DNA from 4 places in the Absiella sp. AM09-50 genome. Region 1 is predicted to be linked to each of the others. Evidence: riboswitches for the same ligand, from Rfam matches in the RefSeq annotation. Region 1 holds a riboswitch; each other region holds the start of a gene.
What was found. Region 1 has a riboswitch for thiamine pyrophosphate ahead of thiC (phosphomethylpyrimidine synthase ThiC). Riboswitches for the same ligand answer to the same signal wherever they lie in the genome.
Positions count from the first base shown of each region.

Region 2: linked by a shared signal. The riboswitch ahead of thiW (energy coupling factor transporter S component ThiW) and the one ahead of thiC (phosphomethylpyrimidine synthase ThiC) in region 1 are both predicted to bind thiamine pyrophosphate.
Region 3: linked by a shared signal. The riboswitch ahead of DW114_RS08655 (energy-coupled thiamine transporter ThiT) and the one ahead of thiC (phosphomethylpyrimidine synthase ThiC) in region 1 are both predicted to bind thiamine pyrophosphate.
Region 4: linked by a shared signal. The riboswitch ahead of DW114_RS16805 (HAD family hydrolase) and the one ahead of thiC (phosphomethylpyrimidine synthase ThiC) in region 1 are both predicted to bind thiamine pyrophosphate.

Region 1 is NZ_QVFI01000018.1:80,575-82,783, reverse strand. Features, by position in the region: gene DW114_RS14625 (diguanylate cyclase domain-containing protein) at 1-688, shown strand, start outside; TPP riboswitch at 742-849, shown strand; gene thiC (phosphomethylpyrimidine synthase ThiC) at 926-2,209, shown strand, end outside.
Region 2 is NZ_QVFI01000001.1:195,126-197,334, reverse strand. Features, by position in the region: gene thiM (hydroxyethylthiazole kinase) at 1-495, opposite strand, end outside; gene thiW (energy coupling factor transporter S component ThiW) at 440-1,009, opposite strand; TPP riboswitch at 1,242-1,346, opposite strand; gene DW114_RS00955 (MATE family efflux transporter) at 1,432-2,209, opposite strand, start outside.
Region 3 is NZ_QVFI01000008.1:5,173-7,381, reverse strand. Features, by position in the region: gene metK (methionine adenosyltransferase) at 1-580, opposite strand, end outside; gene DW114_RS08655 (energy-coupled thiamine transporter ThiT) at 720-1,235, opposite strand; TPP riboswitch at 1,275-1,363, opposite strand; gene tuf (elongation factor Tu) at 1,451-2,209, opposite strand, start outside.
Region 4 is NZ_QVFI01000025.1:28,387-30,595, forward strand. Features, by position in the region: gene DW114_RS16800 (carboxypeptidase M32) at 1-689, opposite strand, end outside; TPP riboswitch at 759-864, shown strand; gene DW114_RS16805 (HAD family hydrolase) at 906-1,559, shown strand; gene thiD (bifunctional hydroxymethylpyrimidine kinase/phosphomethylpyrimidine kinase) at 1,544-2,209, shown strand, end outside.

The DNA of each region.
Region 1 (2,209 bases):
GTTGAAAAATAAAATCTTAAAACATAAATTCAACGAAGAAATTATTGAAGTCATGTTATTTAGCAATCTTCATCGCTGGGTAAAATTAACCTGTGAGCCTATCTTTGATGAAAATGGTGAATTGATCAAAGTAATAGGATATCTTCAAAATATCAGTAAACAGGTAGAAAAGGAAACACTGGCAAAAGAAGAAAAGAAATATGCACAGTTTGATTCTTTGACAGGTATTTATAATCGTCGTATGGGTGAATTAATGATGCGTAATGCACTTGCGTTATGCAGCAGTAAGCAGAAATATGCATTGATGATGATTGATCTTGATGATTTCAAACAAATCAACGACCAATATGGACATTTACAGGGAGATCGTGTATTACGTGAAATCGCCTCCGTGATTATGACGCATATGGGTAATGGAGATATCTTCTGCCGTTATGGTGGAGATGAATTCTTAGTTCTGATGAAATATCAACAATTAGATGCCATCAAACAAAAAATCAATGCTATTCAAAACAGTCTTGCGAAATGCTGTACCCTTCAGGGAAATGAAAATGTTTATATATCCATTGGCGTTGCCACAGCACCAATGCATGGAATGAATCTGCAAGTCTTATATGAGAAAGCAGATAAAGCTTTATATCGTGCAAAATTAAATGGAAAGAATCAATATTATATTTACGCAGAATAGTATATTGTAAAATTTACATTGACTTATTGGTTTATGTATGGTCTAATAAATACGTACAAAAAATGGGGTGCCAATGATGGCTGAGATTGGATCAATAAAGATCCTGACCCACTGAACCTGATACGGGTAATGCCGGCGAAGGGATTTTATTGTGACGAAAGTGTAATCCACGATATAAATTTACTAAGCAAAAGCTGACACCGTAGCAGGCGTTCAGCTTTTTTTAGGAGGAAGAAAATGGAATACACAACACAAATGAACGCTGCTAGAAACAACGTGATCACAAAAGAAATGAAAGCTGTCGCAGCCTATGAACAGATGGATGTAGAAGAGGTACGCGATTATGTTGCGAAAGGACAAATTGTCATTCCGGCAAATAAAAACCATACCTGTTTAAAACCTTATGGGATTGGCAGAATGCTAAAAACAAAAATTAATGTTAATCTGGGCACAAGTAAAGACTGTTTAGATTTGGATATGGAAATGGAAAAAGTCAAAAGTGCCGTAAACATGGGCGCAGAAGCTATCATGGATTTAAGCTCTTTTGGGGATACACAAACATTTAGAAGAAAGCTGACAAAAGAATGTCCAGCAATATTAGGAACTGTGCCAATTTATGATGCAGTCGTTTACTACAATAAGGCATTAAAAGATATCACAACACAGGAATGGATGGATGTATTTCGTATGCATGCAGAAGATGGTGTAGATTTTATGACTATCCATTGTGGAATAAACAAACGTACAGCACAACGCTTTAAAGACAATAAACGTATCACAAACATTGTATCCAGAGGCGGCTCTATCATTTTCGCATGGATGGAAATTACAGGAAATGAAAATCCATTCTATGAACGATTTGATGAAGTGCTGGATATCTGCCAGAAATATGATGTTACTTTAAGTTTAGGCGATGCATGTCGCCCTGGCTGTATTGAAGATGGTTCTGATATTTCTCAGATCGAAGAACTTGTGACATTAGGGGAACTAACAAAACGGGCATGGGAAAAAGATGTTCAGGTCATGATTGAAGGACCAGGTCATATGCCTTTAAATCAGATTCAGGCAAATATGGAAATTCAGAATACCATTTGTAAAGGCGCACCATTCTACGTATTAGGACCTATTGTTACAGATGTTGCACCAGGTTATGATCATATCACGGCAGCGATTGGTGGTGCCATTGCGGCTACTTATGGTGCAAGTTTCCTATGTTATGTAACACCGGCTGAACACCTGCGTCTACCAGATGTGAATGATGTAAAAGAAGGTATTATCGCAAGTAAAATCGCAGCACATGCGGCAGATGTTGCCAAAGGTGTTAAAGGTGCGATTGACTGGGATCACAAGATGGCAATGGCAAGAAGAAATCTGGATTGGGAAACCATGTTTGAAACAGCGATTGATCCTGAAAAAGCAAGACGATATCGTAAAGACAGCACACCAGAAAGAGAAGATACATGTACAATGTGTGGAAAAATGTGTGCAATTCGTAATATGAATAAGATACTAAATGGGGAA
Region 2 (2,209 bases), on a different contig from region 1:
TGTTTGTTTCGCAAAGTCCTGAATCCAGATGGCACTGTCTTCTACACGTTCGATATCAGAATCTCCAACATCAATGCCAAGTGCATGTGCAGGCTTTCCTGCAATTGCACGAATCTCTGAAAGATTTCCTTTGATTACATCGATATGGTAAGCATCCATCATTGATTTTGCATAATTATAACGCAAGTCGCTACAGCCAACACCTACCAAATCTAAAACAACTGGTATGTAGTTTTCGTTAGCAGTTTTTATGGATACTATCATTGCTTTACTTCGGATATCATCAAAGTTTCCCAGATTTAAGGCTAGTGCTTTCGCGGTTTTGGTGATTTGTGCTACTTCATCCGGGTGTTGTGCCATAATTGGTTTTCCACCTAACGCAAGAACTGCATTAGCACAATCATTCATAGATATGGGATTGGTGATACAATGAATCAGATTATGCGTCAAGTGCAGCTTCGCTTTGTCCTGCCACAACTCCTCTTGTATATTCATAAGTCTTACCTCCAAGCTTTCTCTGCATTTTCGCAAGCATGCCATTATGCTGCAGTTTCAACAGGAATGCGAAAGCAATACTTCCTCCAATGATGGTTCCCATCAGGAAACTTGGCACATAGAACATCCATGTTAATCCATTTTTACCCCATAGATATGCCATAACAGGATAGGATACGATAGCACCAATAATCCCTGTACCGATAATTTCTCCAAGCACAGCGGCCCAGATTTTTCCATTGCTTGCTCGATATAGTATGCCAGATAATGCTGCGCCAAAGACAGCTCCTGTTAATGCAAGTGGTGGAATTCCCATACATGCCATACGAATAATACCGATAGCTACAGCACACCCCAAAGAATACCATGGTCCCATCAATACTGCCATTGTGATATTGATCAAGTGAGCCATCGGACACATTCCTTCTACTCGAAGAATGGGTGATATTACCACACCTACCGCTACCATCATCGCAAAAAATACGCTACGAAAAATTTGATTTTGTTTGTTCATAAAAAACACCCTCCTATTTGTTCGCTGGAAATGCTGAACCAAATAAAAGGATACAAATAAAAATCAGCGCCGTTTATCGGGTTCAGTTTCCAGATATGGTACGGTCGAAACGCTTGCCAGTTTCCTCTCAGCCTGTCTGCAGGCTCCCTCGCTGATTATCTTTTAATGTAAGGCGCTCCCCTTCCATTAGCAGTAATAAAAAAGAGATATATCCACGTAAAGACATATCTCAGATTACCTCTGTTATACTCCCTACGCCGGCATTACCCGTATCAGGTTCACAGGGTCGAAACGTAATGTTTCCTCTCAGCACACATTGGCTCCCCTTTTTATTACATTAGTATGGTACCACTTTGAAATAAGGATTGCAAGAGCTTTTTTTCATAGTGATTTACATTAGAAATAAGATATATTCAGACTTTTTATGCAGTCACACTGCTTTCCTGCAGCTCCTTTTGTACAAGCGTTGTTTTAACCCATCGATTTTGTTGATAGATCCATTGCCCTACAATACATTCTAAAATATTACTTAACAACATCGCAAGCCATATACCGGTAATACCCAATTCCGTGAACTTATGAAACAGGATAATCATAGGAATGCGAAAGCCCCATAGCCGCAACATTGAAAGAATAAAGGTAGTATTGGTATGCCCGGATCCATTGAATACACTGTTTAAATTCATATACCAGCCCATAAAAACACCTGTCAATAATGCGAAAAAATTGTACTCAAATGCAATAGACAGTAACTCTTCACTGGCATCTGGAACAAATATACGGGTAAATGGATTGATCAACAGCATGCCGATAATCGTTAACGCAATGGCACTGATCACGGATATACGCATGGTTACCCAATAACATTTTCTTGCCCTTTCGATATTACCAGCACCTAAATTCTGACCGATAAATGTCGCAAGTATGGAACCGAAGGATACAATCGGTATATACATCAAATTCACAAGTTTACCACCAACACCATACGCAGATATCGCCACTGCTCCATAGAACACGATATATTTATTCATAATCACAAAGCCTAAACTTTCTAAGAATTGACCACTCGCTGCTGGTATACACAGACGTAGAATTGTTTTCCCATCAGATAACTGAAAAGGATATTTACGAAACGCCACATAAACTTCATTGTCTTTTGAGCGAATAGATCGATAAGCAAGTGGTAGTACAAGAATCTTT
Region 3 (2,209 bases), on a different contig from region 1:
AAATAACGATTGTATCTACACGTATAGGTTTATCATCAATATATTCCACCGTAACCTGTGTTTTCCCATCAGGACGAAGATAGTCTACAATTCCATCCTTACGAATTTTTGTCAACTGTTTAGCAAGTCTGTGGGCAAGGGAAATAGACATTGGCATATATTCAGGTGTTTCATCGCAGGCATATCCAAACATCATTCCCTGATCCCCTGCGCCATTGTTTTCTTCTCCGCCTTCTTTTGTTTCTAGAGAGTGATCAACACCCATGGCAATATCAGAAGACTGTTCATCAATTGAAGTTAAAACAGAACAAGTCGTTCCATCAAAGCCATATTTCGCTCTATCATATCCAATTTCCAAAATCGTATTTCTTGCGATACTTGGAATGTCAACGTAACAATTTGTAGATATTTCTCCCATGATCATCACCATACCCGTTGTACAGCATGTTTCACAAGCAACTCGTGCCATTGGATCTTTTTCTAAAATTGCATCTAATACTGCATCTGAAATCTGATCACATATTTTATCAGGATGTCCTTCTGTTACAGACTCAGAAGTAAAAAATTGTCTATTTAGCATATTTATTATTTCCTTTCTCATGTTCCACTATATTATCGTTCATTCTAGTTCATAAAACAAGATTTAATATAAATGATTTCATGAATTCATGAAAAAAAGATTTACCCATTTTCTTGTTCATATGGGCAAATCTTTATAATTACGCTGTTTTTTCTTTGTTTAAATGCAGACGCTCAACTAAAATTGGCACAACAATCATTCCGACTATCGTTGTTGCAATCATATATGGCGCATTGTATATAATGGAACCCCACCATGTTGTTTCCCATACAATCACACCACCAATGGTATGACTTGCAAAACGCAGGAAATTGGTAATTAGAATTCCAGAATAGAAATACTTATAGTTTGGAAATAAGCTAGCCAAACCATATACACTAAATGCGATTAAGTAATCCATTAGGAATCCCAATAACTGTGGAATATACATTGGACCTGTCACAAACTGAATCAATACAGAAACAAGTCCAACGATGGTTCCTTTGATCCATCCTAAATGATAACTGCAAACGATCAACGCAATTGTCGATACGCCAATAGAACCACCATTTGGCATCTTCAAGAAAGGAATCATATTTGTAAAATAATCAAGCACCATGAATAATGCAGCATAAAATGCCATATAAACCAACTCTAATGTTGTCAATTTTTTCATAAAAAAACACCTCCGTGAGGCGTAAGTCAACAAATCTAAGAATTCATAGATCTGACTCCCTACGCTAGTATTAACTAGATCAGGTCATAAGGGTGTTTCTCAGCCCGAAGGCACCCCTGTCATGACGTTATTTATTATACACACTTTATCTGAAATTGCAATAGATGTAAAAAAAGCATCAGTCATAGACCAATGCTTTTCATCATAAGTTTAAATTACTCGATGATTTCAGTAACGTTACCTGAACCTACTGTACGTCCACCTTCACGGATAGAGAATTTAGTGTTGTTTTCGATAGCGATTGGAGCAATCAATTCAACAGTCATTTCTACGTTATCTCCAGGCATACACATATCAGTTCCTTCTGGTAATGTGATAACACCAGTTACGTCAGTTGTACGGAAGTAGAACTGAGGACGGTAGTTAGATACGAATGGAGTGTGACGTCCACCTTCATCTTTGCTCAATACATAAACCTGAGCTTTGAATTTTGTGTGAGGGTGTACTGTTCCTGGTTTAGCAAGAACCTGTCCACGCTGGATTTCATCACGGTTGATACCACGTAACAATGCACCAATGTTGTCACCTGATTCAGCATATTCCAACTGTTTACGGAACATTTCCAATCCAGTGATAACTGTTTTACGAGTGTCGTGGATACCAACGATTTCAACTTCTTCACCCATCTTAACAACACCACGTTCAACACGGCCAGTAGCAACTGTACCACGTCCTGTGATAGTCATAACGTCTTCTACAGACATCAAGAATGGTTTATCAGTGTCACGAACTGGATCTGGGATATATTCGTCAACAGCATCCATTAATTCGTGGATAGCACCAACATATTTAGGATCTCCTTCAAGAGCCTTCAATGCAGAACCACGGATAACTGGAGCGTTATCTCCGTCGAATCCGTATTCGCTTAATAATTCACGAACTTCCATTTCAACAAGGTCGATTAATTCTTCATC
Region 4 (2,209 bases), on a different contig from region 1:
TCCGTTAATCCCATAACGCACTTTTCTCGATCTATTCCTAAATAATCTAGTAATTGCGCATTGTATTTTGCCTGCTGATCAATATCAAAACTTTGATGTAATACGGAATCATCGATTTGTTCCTTCTGTTCATTGATTTTTTTGATGAAAGGTACCAGTTGTTCTTTGATGGAATTAAAAAATGCATCATATTGTTTCACACTCATACCATCTTCGTAGCGATCTAATAAATAATCATAGTCTGTACTTTCTTTTTGTACATACGTCAATGCTTCTTTTTGTTTTAGAATCACATCTTTTAAATAAGGTGCGAAAGATGCATAATCATCCTGATCTTTTGCGATATGCCATGCGGCTTCACTGTCATTGATGCTTTTCTGCATTGCGACATATACATCTTTTGGCAATACCCGATCATATTCCATTCCTTTTAGAAACAACGTGATTTCTCTTTTTTCTTCTGTGTCATTTGTGATTTTTCCTAATTCTTCAATCATCGCAAGAGCTTCCTTATCGGTTGCCTTACTGAATGCTTCACCACTTAAATATGCCATAGCTTCATTACGTTTGGCAATTCCTTTCTTTGGCGCAATCGTTGCGATATCATAATACATTGTACTCAATGCGAGTGTGTAGGCCTTTTGGATATCCTTATATTCTTGAAAAGCTTTTCTTAATGTTTCTACCATAATGTTCACCTCTATGCGAATATTGTAACATATCTGCTTTCATTTTTCGTCCCTTTATGCTATGATTACCATGGAAATCACGGGAGTTGGTATGACCGGCTGAGAGGAAGTTGAAAACTTCGACCGATACCTGATTTGGATAATGCCAACGTAGGGAATAATCATTAGTTATTGGAATATTCTCATGTTGGGGATATTCTTTTTTTTGGAGGGTCTATGATAAAAGGATGTATTTTTGATTTAGATGGCACACTGTTAGATAGTATGCATGTATGGGATGATTTTGCATTTTCTTATTTAATCAGTAAAGGAATACAGACAAATGAAAATTTAGATGAAGTATTTTCTACTTTACGCATGGAAGAGGCAGTCGCATATCTTCAAAAACATTATGTACAAAAGGAATCATTAGAAACAGTACATGATGAAGTTTATGCTTTATTGAAAAAACGATATATCCATATGGAGTTAAAACCTGGTGTAAAGGAATGCATACAGAAGCTTTCTACAATGCCAGTGACTTTATGCGTATTAAGTGCCAATCATAAAGAAGTGTGTGAAACAGCCTTGAAAAAACATGGACTATCAAATAAATTCTCCTATATCTTAAGTTGTGAAGATATCCATTTATCCAAAGATGATCCGGCTTGTTTCTATTACGCCTGTGAAAAGATGCAATTAAAACCAGCGGAGTGTATCGTCATTGAAGATGCATTGCACGCTGTATCAGGTGCAAAAAAAGCAGGATGCTATGTGGTAGCCGTGAAAGAAAAAAGCCAGCAGAAAGATGAAGAAAAAATCAGAAGTATGGCAGATGCATACATAGAGGATATGCAGGAACTGGAGGAGATATTATGCAGAAAGTTTTAACAATTGCAGGCACAGACCCAAGTGGTGGGGCAGGGGCACAGGCAGATTTAAAGACCTTTATGGCACATAAGGTATATGGAATGAGTGTGATCACCGCATTGGTTGCACAAAATACATGTGGTGTACGTGATATTATGAATGTAACACCTGCCTTTTTAAAGGAACAGTTTGATTGTGTATTTGAAGATATTTTCCCAGATGCAGTAAAAATCGGGATGGTATCACAACCAGAATTAATCGAAGTCATTGTGGAAAAGCTGAAACAATATCAACCTAAAAATATCGTGGTAGATCCAGTGATGGTATCCACCAGTGGCGATCGGCTATTAGCGCAAAAAGCGTTAACGATGCTGCAAAAAGAGTTGCTTCCACTGGCACAGATTATTACACCAAATATTCCAGAAGCAGAAGTATTATGTGAATTTTCTATTGAGTCCAAAGATGATATGGTAAAAGCAGCACAAAAGATTGCCACAAATTATCATGGCTATATTTTGATTAAAGGTGGACATTTTGAGGATTGTGCAGATGATTTATTGTATCATGATGGAGAAGAAATCTGGCTGCCTTGTGTTAAGATACAAAATCCTAATACCCATGGAACCGGCTGTACCTTATCCAGTGCAATTGCCAGTAATTTAGCATTGGGT